One region of the Pseudosulfitobacter sp. DSM 107133 genome, then DNA from elsewhere that is predicted to be linked to it. Evidence: riboswitches for the same ligand, from Rfam matches in the RefSeq annotation. Region 1 holds a riboswitch; the other holds the start of a gene.
What was found. Region 1 has a riboswitch for cobalamin ahead of DSM107133_RS17070 (DUF1636 domain-containing protein). Riboswitches for the same ligand answer to the same signal wherever they lie in the genome.
Positions count from the first base shown of each region.

Region 2: linked by a shared signal. The riboswitch ahead of DSM107133_RS12275 (hypothetical protein) and the one ahead of DSM107133_RS17070 (DUF1636 domain-containing protein) in region 1 are both predicted to bind cobalamin.

Region 1 covers NZ_CP085154.1:3,427,562-3,435,460, reverse strand. The annotation lists gene DSM107133_RS17090 (precorrin-8X methylmutase) at 1-190, opposite strand, end outside; gene cobG (precorrin-3B synthase) at 190-1,332, opposite strand; gene cobN (cobaltochelatase subunit CobN) at 1,329-4,583, opposite strand; gene cobW (cobalamin biosynthesis protein CobW) at 4,590-5,624, opposite strand; gene DSM107133_RS17070 (DUF1636 domain-containing protein) at 5,621-6,001, opposite strand; cobalamin riboswitch at 6,096-6,313, opposite strand; gene DSM107133_RS17065 (IclR family transcriptional regulator) at 6,425-7,234, opposite strand; gene DSM107133_RS17060 (M81 family metallopeptidase) at 7,366-7,899, shown strand, end outside.
Region 2 covers NZ_CP085154.1:2,505,802-2,513,700, reverse strand. The annotation lists gene DSM107133_RS12285 (pyruvate carboxylase) at 1-2,567, opposite strand, end outside; gene DSM107133_RS12280 (UvrD-helicase domain-containing protein) at 2,974-5,598, shown strand; cobalamin riboswitch at 5,756-5,951, shown strand; gene DSM107133_RS12275 (hypothetical protein) at 6,058-6,342, shown strand; gene DSM107133_RS12270 (hypothetical protein) at 6,424-7,122, opposite strand; gene DSM107133_RS12265 (DUF1127 domain-containing protein) at 7,716-7,899, opposite strand, start outside.

The DNA of each region.
Region 1 (7,899 bases):
GGGCGATCCGGGCCATGTCGGGGGAAAAGCGCACATGTTCCTCAAGCCCGACCATTCCGGCGGCATGGATCATCCGCACGGCAACACGTTCCTCGTCGGGCGTGAAACGGGCCAGATCGGCCTCGGCGCGGATGGTGGCAAAGCTTTCGGCGTAGATCGCCGCGCCATCGGTTTCGTAAGTGTGGGGCATTAAAGCATCCTGCTGAGAAGTTCGGGAAGGCGCAGGTTCGCGCCCTCGGGGCGGTCCGAGGCGCGACCGTTGCGGATCAGGTGAAAGCGGCCTTGGCTTTGTGCGGTCAGGGTTATGTCGGCGGGTGTCGGGTGGGCGCAGCCCTTGGCACAGCCCGAGATATGCAGGCTGCGGTTTTGCGCGGCTGGCAGAGCACGCGCGATTTCGGCGGCGACGTCGCGCGTGGACGACAGCCCCTGACGGCAGCCCGGCGCGCCGGTGCACACGCTGATGTTGCGGCGCGGGTCTGTCGGAGCGGTGATGAAACCGGGCAGGGTGCCGCTGGCTGCGGCCCCTTCGATCAGGATCATGCGCCAGGGGGTGAGCCGCAGGGGGCCAACCTCTGCCAGACGGGCGAAATCCTGTGCGGTGGTTTGCCCGAACGCCAGCCCGACCAATCGACCCGCCGCAGTTGCGCCGACGAGTGCCTGCGCAGTCGCAGGCAAGGGTCGCATCGTTGCATCGCGTGGCGCGCCAACGCGTGCGATGTGTGCGGCCATACGCCCGCGCCCTTCAACGACGCCGCCGGTTTGCACAAACCAATGCGCCAGCGACAGGGCCACCTGCGCGGCCGTTTCGGCGGTGACAGGACAGCCCGCTTCGGCCCCGTCGGCGCGGCAGATCAGCCCCTTGTGCCCGCGCTCGATGCGAATGTCTGCCGAGACCTGCGACAGCATGGGGGAATCGCCACAATCCACCGCAAAGCCGAATTTCGATGGCAGGTCGGGCGCATCCGGCTGTGCAAGCGCATCATGCAGGTCCAGGGCGATGCGGTGGCTTTCGTCCTGTTGCGCCCAGAACGGAGTCAGCACGATGTTGCGGCGGGCTTCCGTGGCGACATCTGCGTCGATCAGGTCAAGCGCGCGCAGCCCGTCCATCAGCTCTGGATAGGTGTCCGCCTGCACGCCGCGCAATTGCAGGTTGGCACGGGCCGACAGGTCGATCATGCCGTTGCCGCAGGCCTGCGACAGCTGTGCAATCTCGCGGGTCTGTACCGGTGTCAGCCGCCCCAAAGGCACGCGCAGGCGCACAACAAGCCCGTCGCCGGATTGCATCGGTCGCAAGGCGCCGGGGCACCAGCCAAAGACATCCGGCGCGCTCATGCCTCTGCCCCCATCCGGGCCAGAATCGAGTTGCGGCGCGATGTCCACAGCCCGGCGTCCTTCACCGCGTCGAACCGCGTCCGCAAGGCCGCCAGTGCCTGCGGGTTGGCCGTTTCCATGAAGTCGACCAGATCGTCACGGCCCAAGGTTGCCTCGAACACCAGATCGAACAGGTGGTCAGGCACGACGCCGGCCAGATGCGCAAATGCGGCCAGATGGTCCACTGTCGCCGCAATCTCGGCAGCCCCGCGAAACCCGTGCGCCATCATGCCGGTGGCCCAGTCGGGGTTGGCCGCGCGGGCGCGCACGACGCGGGCCAGTTCCTCGGTCAGGGTGCGGGCGCGGGGGGCGTCGGGGCGGATGGCGTCCAGATGGTACAGCGCGGGGGCCTTGCCCAAGCGGGCCATCGCGGCGGCAAAGCCTGCCTCGTGCGCGGCATAGTCGGCGGCCATCAGCACATCGGTTTCCGGCAGGTCCTGCAAATGCACAAAGCTGTCGGCCCGCGACAGCTGAGCCTCAAGTTCGGGGCGGGCAAAGGCGATGTCGCCCTGCGCGTCGATGGCATAGGACGAGGCGGCCAGCCATGCTTCGCCGGCCTGTTCGCGGGCGGTGTCGGAATAATCCTCGATGTCGCTGCCGATCCCCAGCCCGTAAGAGCCGGGACGCGGGCCGAACACGCGCGGGGTTGCGGTGAGGTAGGGATTGTCTGCAAGCGTCTCGTCACGCTCGGCCAGCCGGCCCGCCGCCGTTTCGAACATCTGGGCCAGACCGGGAAACATGTCGCGGAACAGGCCCGACACCCGCAGGGTCACGTCAATACGGGGCCGGTTCAGCAGGGCCAGCGGCAGGATTTCAAACCCGTTCACCCGTTCGCTGTTGTCGTCCCAGCGCGGCACAAGGCCCGCCAGATGCAGGGCCATGGCAAACTCCTCGCCCGCCGTGCGGATCGTGGCCGAGCCCCACATGTCGATCACCAGCCCCTTGGGCCAGTCACCCTGATCCTGCAAATGCTTGCGCAGCAGCTCCTCGGCCAGTTTCACGCCCTGTGCATGGGCCGCGCGCGACGGCACCGCACGCGGGTCGGTGGTGAACAGGTTGCGCCCTGTCGGCAGTACGTCGCTGCGGCCCCGATAGGGCGAGCCGGACGGCCCCGGAGGCACGAACCGACCTGCCAGCCCGGCCAGCAAGCCGTCGATTTCCGCATTGCCATGATCGCCGGTGCCAAAGACATGCAGGCCTTCGCCGTACTGGCTTTCCTTGATGTCGCAGACAAAGCGGTCGATTCGGGTCAGCGCTTCGGCGGGGCTGGCGCCTTGATCCAGTCCCAGATCGGCCTCGACCCCGCGCCCCCGGGCTTCGGCGCGGATATCGGCAATCAGCCGGTCGCGGCGGGCGGGGTCCAGACCGTCGGCGGTGGAATATTCGTCCAGCAGCATTTCAAGCCGCCCCAGCGTGTCGGGCAGGTGGCTGGTGGCAAGCGGGGGTGGCATGTGTCCGATGGTGACCGCGCCAATCCGGCGCTTGGCCTGCGCGGCCTCGCCGGGGTCGTTGACGATAAAGGGGTAGAACACAGGTGTCTTGCCGATCAGCGCCTCGGGCCAGCAGTGGTCCGACAGGGCGACGGATTTACCGGGCAGCCATTCCAGCGTGCCATGCGCGCCCATGTGAACCACGGCGTCCACCTGTTGCTGAAGCCAGAGGTAAAAGGCGACATAGCCGTGGCGTGGTGTGCGGCTCAGGTCATGATAATCGTCATCTCGCTGGGCGACCGCGCCGCGTTCGGGTTGCAGCGCGATCAGGGCCTTGCCGTCAAGGAAGGCGGGAAAGTGGAACGCGCCGTCGGTGAATGTGGCGTCGTGCTCAGGTGCGCCCCAAGCGGCGCTCAGGTTGTCTTGCAGCGCGTGCGGCAGGGTATTCAGCGCCCTGAGGTAGTCGGCCAGCGGCCAGCGGATCGTCTGGCTGTCCAAGCGTTGCGCCAAAGCGGTGGCATCGCCCAGCTCAGCGGCCCGAATGTCATATCCCGCCTGTTCCAGAGAGGCCGCCAGCGTGCAGACCGATTGCAGCGCGTCCAGACCGACCGCATGGGCCAGTTGCCACGGCTTGCCGGGATAGGTGGACAGCACCAGCCCCAATGTTTTCTGCGCGGGTGCGCGGGTCGACAGGTGATGCAGCGCCAGCACGCGGTCGGCCACTGCCGCGACGCGCGCAGGATCGGCGCGGTGGGCAAAGCGGCTGTATTCCAGCGCATCGTCGCGTTTGCCGGGTTGTTTGAAACTGACGACACCCGCGAACAGGCGGCCATCGACTTCGGGCAACACCACATGCATGGCCAGATCGGCGGGGGACAACCCGCGTGCGCCATCCTGCCAATCCCGTTTGCGCGCGGTGGACAGAGCCACTTGCACCACAGGGCAACCGGCGGCGTTCAGGGGTGAAGGCGTGGCATCACCGCTTTGCGCTGAAAAGGCAGTGGCGTTGATGATGATGGCGGGTTTCAGGCGGTCGATCTGCGTCGCGATCCACGGCGCCGTGTCGCCTTTGAGGCTGGGGGCGAACAGGCCGAAGGTTTGAAATCCGCGCGCTTCCAGTGCCGCAATCAGCGCATCCACCGGATCGGTGTCGGCGGCGGTCAGATAAGAGCGATAAAAGGCAACGAGTGCCAACGGGCGGTCATTGCGTTGGGGATCGGGGACAACGCCGAGGTCCGGGCGATAGAACCCGGCCTGCGGCACGGTTTTGGCCCCTTGAACGGGGCCTGCATACAGCTCTGCCGCCAATGCAAGCTGCGCAAGGGCCGCTTGTGCCGCCACCGCTCCGCCGGTGTCGCACAAATGTTGTAGCCGCCGCAGGGTCGATACCGGCAGGGTCGACAGTTCATCCAGCCGCGCATCGGGCCGCCCGTCGGCGGGCAGCACGGCCAGCGCGATGTTCTGACGGCGCGCCATGTCCTGAAGCGTGGCCAGACCGTAGGGCCAATAGCTTTCGCCGCCGATCAGGCGGACCAGCACGGCCCTGGCCCCTTGCAGGGTCTGTTCGGCGTAGGTGTCGACCGACAGCGGGTGTTGCAAGGCCACCAGATTGGCCAGCCGCAGGGGGGGCAATCCGCCCCGCGCACGGTGCCAACCTGCCGCGAAAGCCCCCAGATCGCTGTCGGAAAATGACAGAACGATCAGGTCAGCCGGACTTTGCCCCAGATCCTGCGGCATGGCGCTTTGGTCCAGCCCGTGGCTTTCGCGAAAGATGACGTGCATCGGGTATCAGACTCCCAGAACAGCGCGGATGGCTGCGGGGTTGATGTTGTCGTGCTCGGCAATCACCACCAGTTGACTGCGGCGCGGCGCATCACCCCACGGACGGTCGAACTGGCTGCGCAAGCGTTCGCAGACAGCCTGCACCAAAAGCCGCATGGGCTTGCCCGCGACGGCCACATACCCTTTGATCCGCAGGATGTTATGTTCGCGTGCCAGGCGCAGTATCGCCGCTTCCAGCGCTGCCACATCCGCAACTTCGCCCATGTCGATCACGATGCTTTCGAAATCGTCATGTTCGTGGTCGTCATGGCCATCATGATGGCTGGGGCGAGCGTCCAGATCGTTTTCGGCAGCGGCCCCCAGACCCAGCACAACGCGCGGGTCGATCACACCGTCAGTCATCGCCAGAATGGGCAGCTTGCGCGGCGATTCCGCCTCGATCACCCTGCGGGCGGCGGCGACGCCTTCGGGGCCGGCCAGATCGGCCTTGGACAGCAGCACGATGTCGGCGCAGGCGATCTGGTCCTCAAAGACTTCGGACAACGGCGTCTCGTGGTCCAGGCTTTGGTCGGCCTCGCGTTGGGCCTGTACCGCATCCAGATCGGGGGCGAACTGTCCCTTGGCGACAGCCTCGGCGTCGGCCAGCGCAATCACGCCGTCCACAGTGATCCGCGACCGGATTGCGGGCCATTCAAAGGCTTTCAACAGCGGTTTCGGCAATGCCAGCCCCGAGGTTTCGATCAGGATGTGATCGGGCGTCCGGGGCAGGGCCATCAGCGCCTCGATGGTGGGAATAAAGTCGTCGGCAACCGTGCAGCAGATGCAGCCGTTGGCCAGCTCGACAATGTTTTCAGCGGGGCAATTCTCGTCAGCGCAGGTTTTCAGAATGTCGCCATCCACACCCGCCGTGCCAAATTCGTTGACCAGCACCGCCAGACGTTTGCCGCCGTGGTTCTGCATCAGGTGGCGGATCAGTGTGGTTTTGCCCGCGCCCAGAAAGCCGGTGACAATGGTGACGGGGATTTTGGTAAGGTCGCTCATAGCGGCTGCTCCTGTGGGGGAATGCGGGCAATGGATTGTTTGCGGAACACCTGCGGGCGTTCGCGCCAGGGCACGATGCCGTCGGCGGTGGCGGCATAGGCCACGATCCCGTCGCGGATGTCCGGAAGGTGGGTGTCGGGGTCAAGATCGCCGTAGACATAGGTCCAGCGGTCGGCGCCACCTGACAGGATCAGCGAACAGCCGCGCGAACAGGCCGAAAGACATTCGGCACCCCGCAGGCGCACGCCGTCGGGCAGCGTGTCAGACAATGCATCGAACAGACGCTGGCCGGGGCGCAGCCCTTCACCGGTGTCGATCTGTCCTGCCTTGCAGGTCGTGCATATGGTGACGGTAACCGGGTCTTTTGCGCGCGTCATGTCTTCCCTCGTATTTCAATGGCGAAACAGGGGAAGGCCAGCAGGGAACGACATGCGAACAGCGTCCATCGCCGGTCGCGAAACACCCCGTTCGCCCGTTACAAACTACGCTGGCAGGTCTCCCGGCTTGCGGATTTTGGGCGCTTGGCCCAGCGATCCACCACCTTCCCAGCTATCAGGCCAGTGGTCAGCAGATCTATCCGGTCACGGTCGCGGGGGCGGCAGCGCTTTGCCTGCGCCCCTTTCGGGCCGTGGGCGTATCGCATTCCCTCTTCGCCTGTAAAAACAGGAACCAACGTGCGCCATGCATTCGTGATTTACCTGTGGCTGTCAAGCAAGGGAATGCAGGTGTCGCGCCATAGTTTCCAAAATTCTTACTAAACCGCTGAAATAAAACGACAGTATTCTCAACCCTTGAGTGTACTACAAGCTGCCCACAATGGCGCGGGCGGCCTCGATTGCGACGGGTGCGGATTGGCGCACAAATTCCTCGGGTGTCCATTCCGCCAGCGATGCGGCAACATGGATCGCGCCAAGCGGCCTGCCATCACGCCCGGTAATGGCGACCCCGATCGCAACCTCGCCCAGCACATATTCCTCGGTGACCATCGCGTAACCATTGCGGCGGGCCGTGCTGATACTGTCGATGATTTCATCCGGTTCGGTCCGGGTTTTCGACGTGTAGGGCTGCAATGGTGTGCGCAGGATAATGTCGCGTGCCGCGTCGTCGGGCAGCGCCGACAATACAGCGCGCCCGCCGGCGGTGCAAAATGTCGGAATGCTGTGCCCGACCAGGGTGGCGAAAAAGGTCTCGCGCTTGCTTTGTATCCGCAGGGCATAGATCAGGCGGGTTTCGTCAAACAGGCTTAGATCGACACGTTCGGGAATGGTTTTGCGCAGTTCCAGCAGCACCGGCGTGGCCTTTTGCACAACGGGGTCCATGCGCAGTACATCCAGCGTGTGGTCCAGCAGGCGCAACCCGGGCAAATAGCCCCGATCATCGGCGCTGCGCCGGATATAGCCCAATTTGACCAGCGTATGCACCAGACGTTGCGCCGCCGACCGGTCGATGCCGGCGCGCTGGGCGATGTGCGACAAGCTAAGGGGACCGTCGGCGCGGTGAAATGCGCCCAGCACCTGCATGGCGCGCGCCGCAGAGCGGACAAACAGCCGGTCTTCGTCTGCATGAAAATTGGTCGCTTTGGGTGAATCCGATCTGAGAATGCCGGGCATCAAATACCTCTTGTTGACGTGCGTGGAGAATCGCTCTTATGGTTGTGGTACGATATATATGTATCGTTCTGCAATACACCGCGAAAACCCTTCCCCTTCAGGCGCCGGTTTCGCAAAACAATGGAGTTTCCATGAAAGTTGCCTTGGCTGGCTTTCTTCACGAAACGAATACCTTCGCACCCGACCCGGCGGATATGACCGCGTTTCTGGAGGGCGGGGGCTATGTCCCGTTGGTGCGCGGGGCGGATATGGCCGGGGCCGTTCATGGGGTGAACCTTGGCATTTCCGGCGCGTTCTCGACGGCGGCAGCGCTGGGTTGGGACGTGGTTCCGGTGCTTTGGGCGGGTGCCATTCCGTCCGCGCATGTGACGCAGGATGCGTTTGAACAGATCCTTGCAGAGATCGTGCAGGGCATAGGGGCGGCGGGGCCGCTGGACGGCGTGTTTCTTGATCTTCACGGCGCGATGGTCGCTGAACACCATGATGACGGCGAAGGTGAAATTCTGCGCCGCGTCCGGGCGGTCGTGGGGCCGGATGTGCCGATTGCCGTTGCGCTGGACCTGCATGGCAATATCTCACAGGCCAGTGTGGATGCGGTCGATGTTCTGGTGGGTTTTCGCACCTATCCGCATGTGGATATGGCCGCCACGGGGGCGACGGCCGCG
Region 2 (7,899 bases), 920 kb from region 1:
ACCTCGTGCCAGCGGTCCTCCAGCCCCAGCGAGCGCGCCTGCGCCTTGAGGTTGGTGAACTGCCCGCCGGGCATCTCGTGCAGGTAGACCTCGGACGCCGGGGCCATCAGGCCGCTCTCGAACGCCGCATATTGCGCGCGCACGCCTTCCCAATAGTCCGACATCTCGCGCACGGCGGCCATGTCCAGCCCGGTGTCGCGGGGCGTGTTGCGCAGTGCCTCGACGATCGAGCCAAGGCAGGGCTGCGAGGTGCCGCCCGAGAAGGCATCCATCGCCGCATCGACCGCATCCACACCCGCATCCGTCGCCGCCATCACCGTGGCCGCCGCCGCACCCGAGGTGTCGTGCGTGTGGAAGTGGATCGGCAGGCCGACCTCTTGCTTCAGCGCCCCGATCAGCGCCTTGGCCGCGGCGGGTTTCAGCAGGCCCGCCATGTCCTTCAGGCCCAGCACATGCGCGCCTGCGGCCTTCAGGTCCTGACCCATCTGCACGTAATACTTCAGGTCGTATTTCGCGCGCTCGGGGTTCAGCAGATCACCGGTATAGCAGATCGTGCCCTCGCAGACCTTGCCGCTGTCCACGACCGCGTCCATGGCCACGCGCATGTTTTCAACCCAGTTCAGGCTGTCGAACACGCGGAACACGTCAACACCGCTTTCGGCGGCCTGCTTCACAAAGAACTGGACCACGTTGTCGGGATAGTTGGTGTAGCCCACGCCGTTGCTGGCGCGCAGCAGCATCTGGGTCATCACATTGGGCATCGCCTTGCGCAGGTCGCGCAGGCGCTGCCAGGGGCATTCCTGCAAGAACCGATAGGCCACATCGAATGTCGCACCGCCCCAGCATTCGACACTGAACAGCTGTGGCAGGTTGGAGGCATAGGCGGGAGCTGCCTTGATCATGTCGATCGAGCGCATCCGCGTCGCCAGCAACGACTGGTGCCCGTCGCGCATGGTGGTGTCGGTCAGCAGCAGCTGCTTTTGCGCCTTCATCCAGTCGGCCACGGCCTGCGCGCCCTTTTGCTCCAGCAGGTTGCGCGTGCCCATGGTTGGTTCATGCGTCGCGGCGGGCGCCTTTGGGGCGCGGGCATTGGCGGGCAGCGGGCGGTCCTTGGTCTCGGGGTGACCGTTCACGGTGATATCCGCGATATAGGTCAGAACCTTGGTGCCACGGTCGCGCCGGCGCGAGAACTGGAACAGCTCGGGCGTCGTGTCGATGAACTTGGTGGTATAGCTGTAATCGAGGAAGGTCGGGTGCTTCAGCAGGTTTTCCACGAAGGCGATGTTGGTGGACACGCCGCGAATACGGAATTCGCGCAGGGCGCGGTCCATGCGGGCGATGGCCATCTCGGGCGTGGGGGCCTTGGCGGTGACCTTGGTCAGCAGGCTGTCGTAATAGCGGGTGATGACGCCGCCCGCGTAAGCCGTGCCGCCGTCCAGACGGATGCCCAGGCCCGTGGCCGAGCGGTAGGCGGTGATGCGGCCATAGTCGGGGATAAAGTTGTTCTGCGGGTCCTCGGTGGTGATCCGGGTTTGCAGGGCGTGGCCGTTCAGGGTCACGTCGCTCTGGCTGGCCTTGCCGGTGGCGTCGGCAATGCTCTTGCCCTCGGCGATCAGGATCTGGGCGCGCACGATGTCGATGCCGGTGACTTCTTCGGTGACGGTATGTTCGACCTGCACGCGCGGGTTCACTTCGATGAAGTAGAATTTGCCGTCGTCCATATCCATCAGGAATTCGACGGTGCCCGCGCATTCATAGTTCACATGTTTGCAGATTTTATAGCCAAGCGCGCAAATCTCCTCGCGCTGCTCTGCGGTCAGATAGGGGGCGGGGGCGCGTTCCACGACCTTCTGGTTGCGCCGCTGCACGGAACAGTCGCGCTCAAACAGGTGGTACATGCCGCCATGTTTGTCGCCCAGGATCTGCACCTCGACGTGGCGGGCGCGCAGGATCATCTTTTCCAGATAGCCCTCGCCGTTGCCAAAGGCGGCTTCGGCCTCGCGCCGACCTTCCAGCACCTTTTCTTCCAGCTCTTCGGGCGCGTTGATCGGACGCATGCCGCGTCCGCCACCGCCCCACGACGCTTTCAGCATCAGCGGATAGCCGACCTCTGCCGCCTCGGCGCGGATCGCGTCCATGTCGGTGCCCAGCACTTCGGTCGCGGGGATCACCGGCACACCGGCCTCGACCGCCACACGCCGCGCGCTGGCTTTGTCGCCAAGGGCGCGCATGGTCTCGGCCTTGGGCCCGATAAAGGTAATGCCCGCCGCGTCGCAGGCATCAACGAAATCGGGGTTTTCCGACAACAGCCCGTAACCCGGGTGGATCGCATCGGCGCCCGACATGCGGGCCACGCGGATGATTTCCTCGATGCTCAGATAGGCCGCCACCGGCCCCAGCCCCTCGCCAATGCGATAGGCTTCGTCCGCCTTGAACCGGTGCAGCCCCAGCTTGTCCTCTTCGGCAAAGACGGCCACCGTCTTTTTGCCCATCTCGTTGGCCGCACGCATGATGCGGATGGCGATTTCACCCCGGTTGGCAATGAGGATCTTGGAAAACTCGGTCAAAGTGGACATCCTTGTATAAGTAACGGCCTGATGGTGTTCACGCAGGGTGTAGGTCAATTTACGCGACTGTTACAACCCAATGGCACCGTCGCGAAGCCTGTTTGCGGCGCATCCGGTCTGCTGCCGGACATGTTAGCGCAAAGACTCAGCCGAACCCGCGCGGGCCGGAGGATTTCAGGGGAATCCCCGCCCCTGTTGGTGGCCATGTCCCGGGGATCGGGCAGGTGCTGTTGCATTGCTGAAATTTTGGGCGTCCTGGCAAATCAAGCAGCGTTTCCGCGGGTCTCAGGCGGAGCCAGGACGCGGCGTGATGCCTTGTCAAAGCAGCAGTTATCGGGCGCTTTGTGGCGAGAACATCCATAGAACACCCTTTCCCTTGGGCCGTGGTATCTGTATATCGACCTACATGAGCAGTTTCGATGAAATGGACGCCTTCGAGGGCGCTTCGCTGTCCGCCCGCGCCATGGCCGCGCGTCCGCAACCCTATCTTGACGGGTTGAACCCCGCCCAACGTGCCGCGGTCGAACAGATGGACGGCCCCGTGCTGATGCTGGCAGGGGCGGGCACCGGCAAGACCCGCGCCCTGACCGCGCGAATCGTGCATTTGTTAATGACAGGACGGGCGCGCCCGAACGAAGTGCTGGCGGTGACCTTTACCAACAAGGCCGCGCGCGAGATGAAAATCCGCGTGGGCCAGATGCTGGGCCAGCAGATCGAAGGCATGCCGTGGCTGGGCACGTTCCACGCCATCTGTGTGAAACTGTTGCGGCGGCACGCGGAACTGGTGGGGCTGAAGTCGAACTTTACCATTCTGGACACCGACGACCAGCTGCGCCTGCTGAAACAACTGGTCAGTGCGGCGGGCATTGACGACAAACGCTGGCCCGCGCGGCAACTGGCCGGTGTCATCGACGCATGGAAAAACCGCGCCCTGACGCCGGACAAGATCCCGTCGGCGGATGCGGGGGCCTACAATCACAAGGGCGTGGAGCTGTATGCCCAATACCAGCGCCGCCTGATCGACCTGAACGCCACCGATTTCGGTGACCTGCTGTTGCACATGGTCACGATCTTCCAGAAACACCCCGACGTGCTGGAGCAGTACCAGCGTTGGTTCAAATACATTCTGGTGGACGAATATCAGGACACCAACGTGGCCCAATACCTGTGGCTGCGGCTGCTGGCGGGCGGGCACAAGAACATCTGTTGCGTGGGCGACGACGACCAGTCGATCTATGGCTGGCGCGGGGCCGAGGTGGGCAACATCCTGCGGTTTGAAAAGGATTTTCCGGGGTCGCATGTGGTGCGGCTGGAACAGAACTACCGCTCGACCCCGCATATTCTGGCTGCGGCCTCGGGGGTGATTGCGGGCAACACCGACCGTCTGGGCAAGACGCTGTGGACCGAAGAGACCGAGGGCGAGATGGTGCGCCTGATCGGCCATTGGGACGGTGAGGAAGAGGCGCGCTGGATCGGTGAAGAGATCGAGGCGGCGCAGCGTGGCACATCAAAACACGCGGTCAGCCGCAATAATCCTCGCTCGAAGAGTATTCTTCAAGAGTTCGAGCGTCTTGCGAAGCAGGATGCTCTGAATGGAGTGAAAACGCCTGAAGAGTTGTTCGCAAGAATGCGGTTTCAAAACAGTCCTTTCACGGACCAAAAATCCCGCCGTTTAATGTGGGAATTGGTCGGAAGATATGAGGATAATCAACCGCTTCCACCGGCGTTTCAAAAGTTTGACCTCGACGAAATCGCCATCCTCGTCCGCGCCTCGCACCAGATGCGCGCGTTCGAGGACCGGTTCCTGACCATCGGTCTGCCCTACCGCGTGATCGGTGGCCCGCGCTTTTACGAGCGGTTGGAGATCAGGGACGCGATGGCCTATTTTCGCGTCGTGGTGTCGCCGGACAATGATCTGGCGTTTGAACGTATCGTCAACACGCCAAAGCGCGGCCTTGGCGACAAGGCGCAGCAGACCATTCAGATCACGGCGCGGGCGAATGGCGTGAACCTGGTCGAAGGGGCGCGGATCGCGGTTGAACAAGGGCTGATCAAGGGCAAGGGTGGTGCCGAACTGCGCAAGCTGGTCGAGGGGATCGACCGGTGGTCTGCGATGCTGCGGGCCAATGGCACCCGCATTCTGGACGATGACGACAGCGTGGTGGACACCGAAACCGACACCGCGCCCGACTATACCCATATCGAACTGGCCGAGGTGATTCTGGATGACAGCGGCTATACCGCCCACTGGCAGAACGACAAGACACCCGAGGCGCCGGGGCGGCTGGAGAACCTCAAGGAGCTGATCAACCAGCTGCACAATTTCGAAAACCTGCAAGGGTTTCTGGAACACGTCAGCCTGATCATGGACAACGAGCAGGAAGGCGAGGGTGCCAAGGTCAGCATCATGACCCTGCACGCGGCCAAGGGGCTGGAATTCCCCATGGTGTTCCTGCCCGGTTGGGAGGACGGCCTGTTCCCGTCGCAACGTTCGATGGATGAAAGCGGGGTCAAGGGGCTGGAGGAAGAGCGCCGCCTTGCCTATGTCGGCATCACCCGCGCCGAGGAGGTCTGCACGATTTCCTTTGTCTCCAACCGCTTTGTGTTTGGCCAGTGGCAGTCGGCGCTGCCCTCGCGGTTTATCGACGAATTGCCCGCCGATCATGTCGACGTGCTGACCCCGCCGGGGCTGCATGGGGGCAATTACGGTGCCGCAGGCATGGCCGGTGTGCGATCCCGCCTGCACGAAGCGGCGGCCGAGGCCAATGTCTATAATTCCCCCGGATGGCGGCGCTTGCAGGCGCGCAGTCAGGACCGCTCGGTCAGCCAGCCGCGCGAAAGCCGTAACACCACCATCGACGCCAGTGCACTCAGCAGCTTTACCGTGGGCGAACGGGTGTTTCACCAGAAGTTCGGCTATGGTGCGGTTGTGGGAATCGAGGGCGACAAGCTGGAGATCGACTTTGAAAAGGCGGGGACCAAAAAGGTCGTGTCGAAGTTCATCACCGGCGCTGACGACATTCCGTTCTAAAGCGTCCGGCCATTACCCTGAGGCATCGCACATCACTTTTCGCGCCCCGCCGCAGGCGAAGGCAGCGAACAAGTGATTCATGTTTAAGGCCGGACGCTCCAGGGTCGCAAATGGTCGTGTGCTGCCGTCTTTGGGCTTGTGGTGAATCAGCAGCAACAATAGTCTGAACATCCAAGGTGCCGCCCACGGGCGGAGAATTGGGAAGCCGGTGTGATTCCGGCGCTGCCCCCGCAACGGTGAGGGTGGGATGTGACTGGCAAGGCCACTGGGGCGTTCCCCGGGAAGGTGTCAATTGCGGGCCGCAAGGCCACCCGCCCCAAGCCCGGAAACCAGCCTTGGGTGTACGTGAATCGCGGGTGGCGATGGAAGCGGCTGTGCATGGGCCTGTTTCCGTGCTGCCCTTTCCGCACCATCCGTCCAATTGAACAGGTCACGGGGCGTGACGGGAAAGGACGACAGATGTTTTCAAAGATCGTGGCAGGGCTTGCCGATCTGGATGATGCCGGCATTGGTGCGGGTGCCGACGGCGATGCGGCAGCGCGGGCGGGGTTTCTGGAATGGGTGTTCACCCTGCCACAGGATGTGCGCCCCGGACAGGCGGCGCGTGAAGTGCTGGCGCATTGGGATTATGACAATCCGGGGCCGGCAGTTACGGCCTTTCTGGACCATATCGAAGCAGCAACGCGACATGTGCCCACGCCGCAGCGCCGTGGCGGGGCTGCGGGGCGGCGGGTGTTGCACTGAGGTTCGCGCAACCGCTCTTGCCGGTATCGAGGTGTGCCGGGACGACGCGGCGCATCCTTCGCACTAAAGGCGTGGGTTGAATTAACCCGGCAGGCAAACACCTTCGTGACTGCGCCCCACCTGTGTCAGCGCGCGCGACGGGCGGCTTGGCGGGCGGCAGGCGACCACGGTCAACCCGTCGCGATTTCCGGGATTATACGACAGCCGCGCTTCGCCGGGGTCAAAACGGGCAACCGCTCCGGGGGCCAATGTGACCGATTGCCGGCATGTCTCGGGGTTCCGCTCGTCCGGCATGCACAGGCCGACCACAATCGTAAAATCGCAGGTGTTGGTCACGTCGCGCGGCTGCACCTGCCCGCGCATCCCGCTGGTGCAATGGTCCACATTCGCCCGGTAGGATATCTGCTGATAGGTGCCGGTCGTCTTGAACAGCACCCAGGGCAGCACAAGGGCCACGACGACAGCCGTGGCCAGACTGGCCCGGACCGGAACACGGCGCGGTTTGTCTTTGCCCTCGAACATATAGTGCATGACGAAAAACACGAAGCCGCCCAAAAACACCATGCCCTCGGTGATCACCGGCAGGAACGGCAAGGCGCGCCACAGGCGCTGCAAGATGTCCAATGCGGGCGGGCCGACATAGGCGGCAACAATGCCGATCAATACGCTGCCCCAGAAGGGGACCGGTCGTTTTGGCGTGCCCCGCACAGGAATGAAGCGCGACAAAAGCGCTGCCAGAATGCCGAAGACCACGCTGTTTTCCATCAGTTCCGGCATCATGTCCCCTTGGGATGTCGCGGGCCATGCCCTGTCGGCTGAATGTGCCTCAAACCCAAGGGTCGCACAACACGCGCCTGCAGGGTCGCGGTTTTCACCGGACATAAAAAAACGGCGGCCCCGGGAGGATGGGACCGCCGCCTTTGCAACTGTCGGGACCAGGGAGGAGGAAAGGCCCGACAATTTTAGGGTGCGGCGTCACCTGGGAGGAGGGTTCGCCGCGTATTTTCACCACCGGGCCAGGGAGGAGGAGAGGCCAGGTGGCGATCTGTATCCCCGTTTGATCGGGGTAGAAGGTGCGGCGACACTTGGGAGGAAGGGCCGCCGCCTTGTTCACCGCCGGGTCAGGGAGGAGGAGAGACCCGAGAGGCGATCCGTTTCCCCGTATGACCGGGGTATTTTGTACGGCGACACCTGAGGGAGGAGCGGTGTCGCCGTGTTAGTCACTGCGCAGGTCAGGGAGGAGGAGAGACCCTGCAGCGATGTCGATCCCCGTCTGATCGGGGAATTTCTGCGGCGACATCAGGGAGGAGGAGAGATGTCGCCGCGTCGTGACGAGGGGGTCCGGGAGGAGGTGGAAACCCTCGAATTCTGTGTTACTGCGCGCCGTAGGCGGCTTCGGTTGCAATCCGGCGGATCTGCGAGCGGTGGATGCCGAGGTCAAGCAGGTCGCGATCGCCCAGGCCAGCCAGCTCGTTGAATGTTTTGCGGTAAACCGCGCGTTTGGCTTGGCGGGCTGCTGCGGCGTCCAGAATGCGGGCTGTTGTTGCCAGCAGGCGC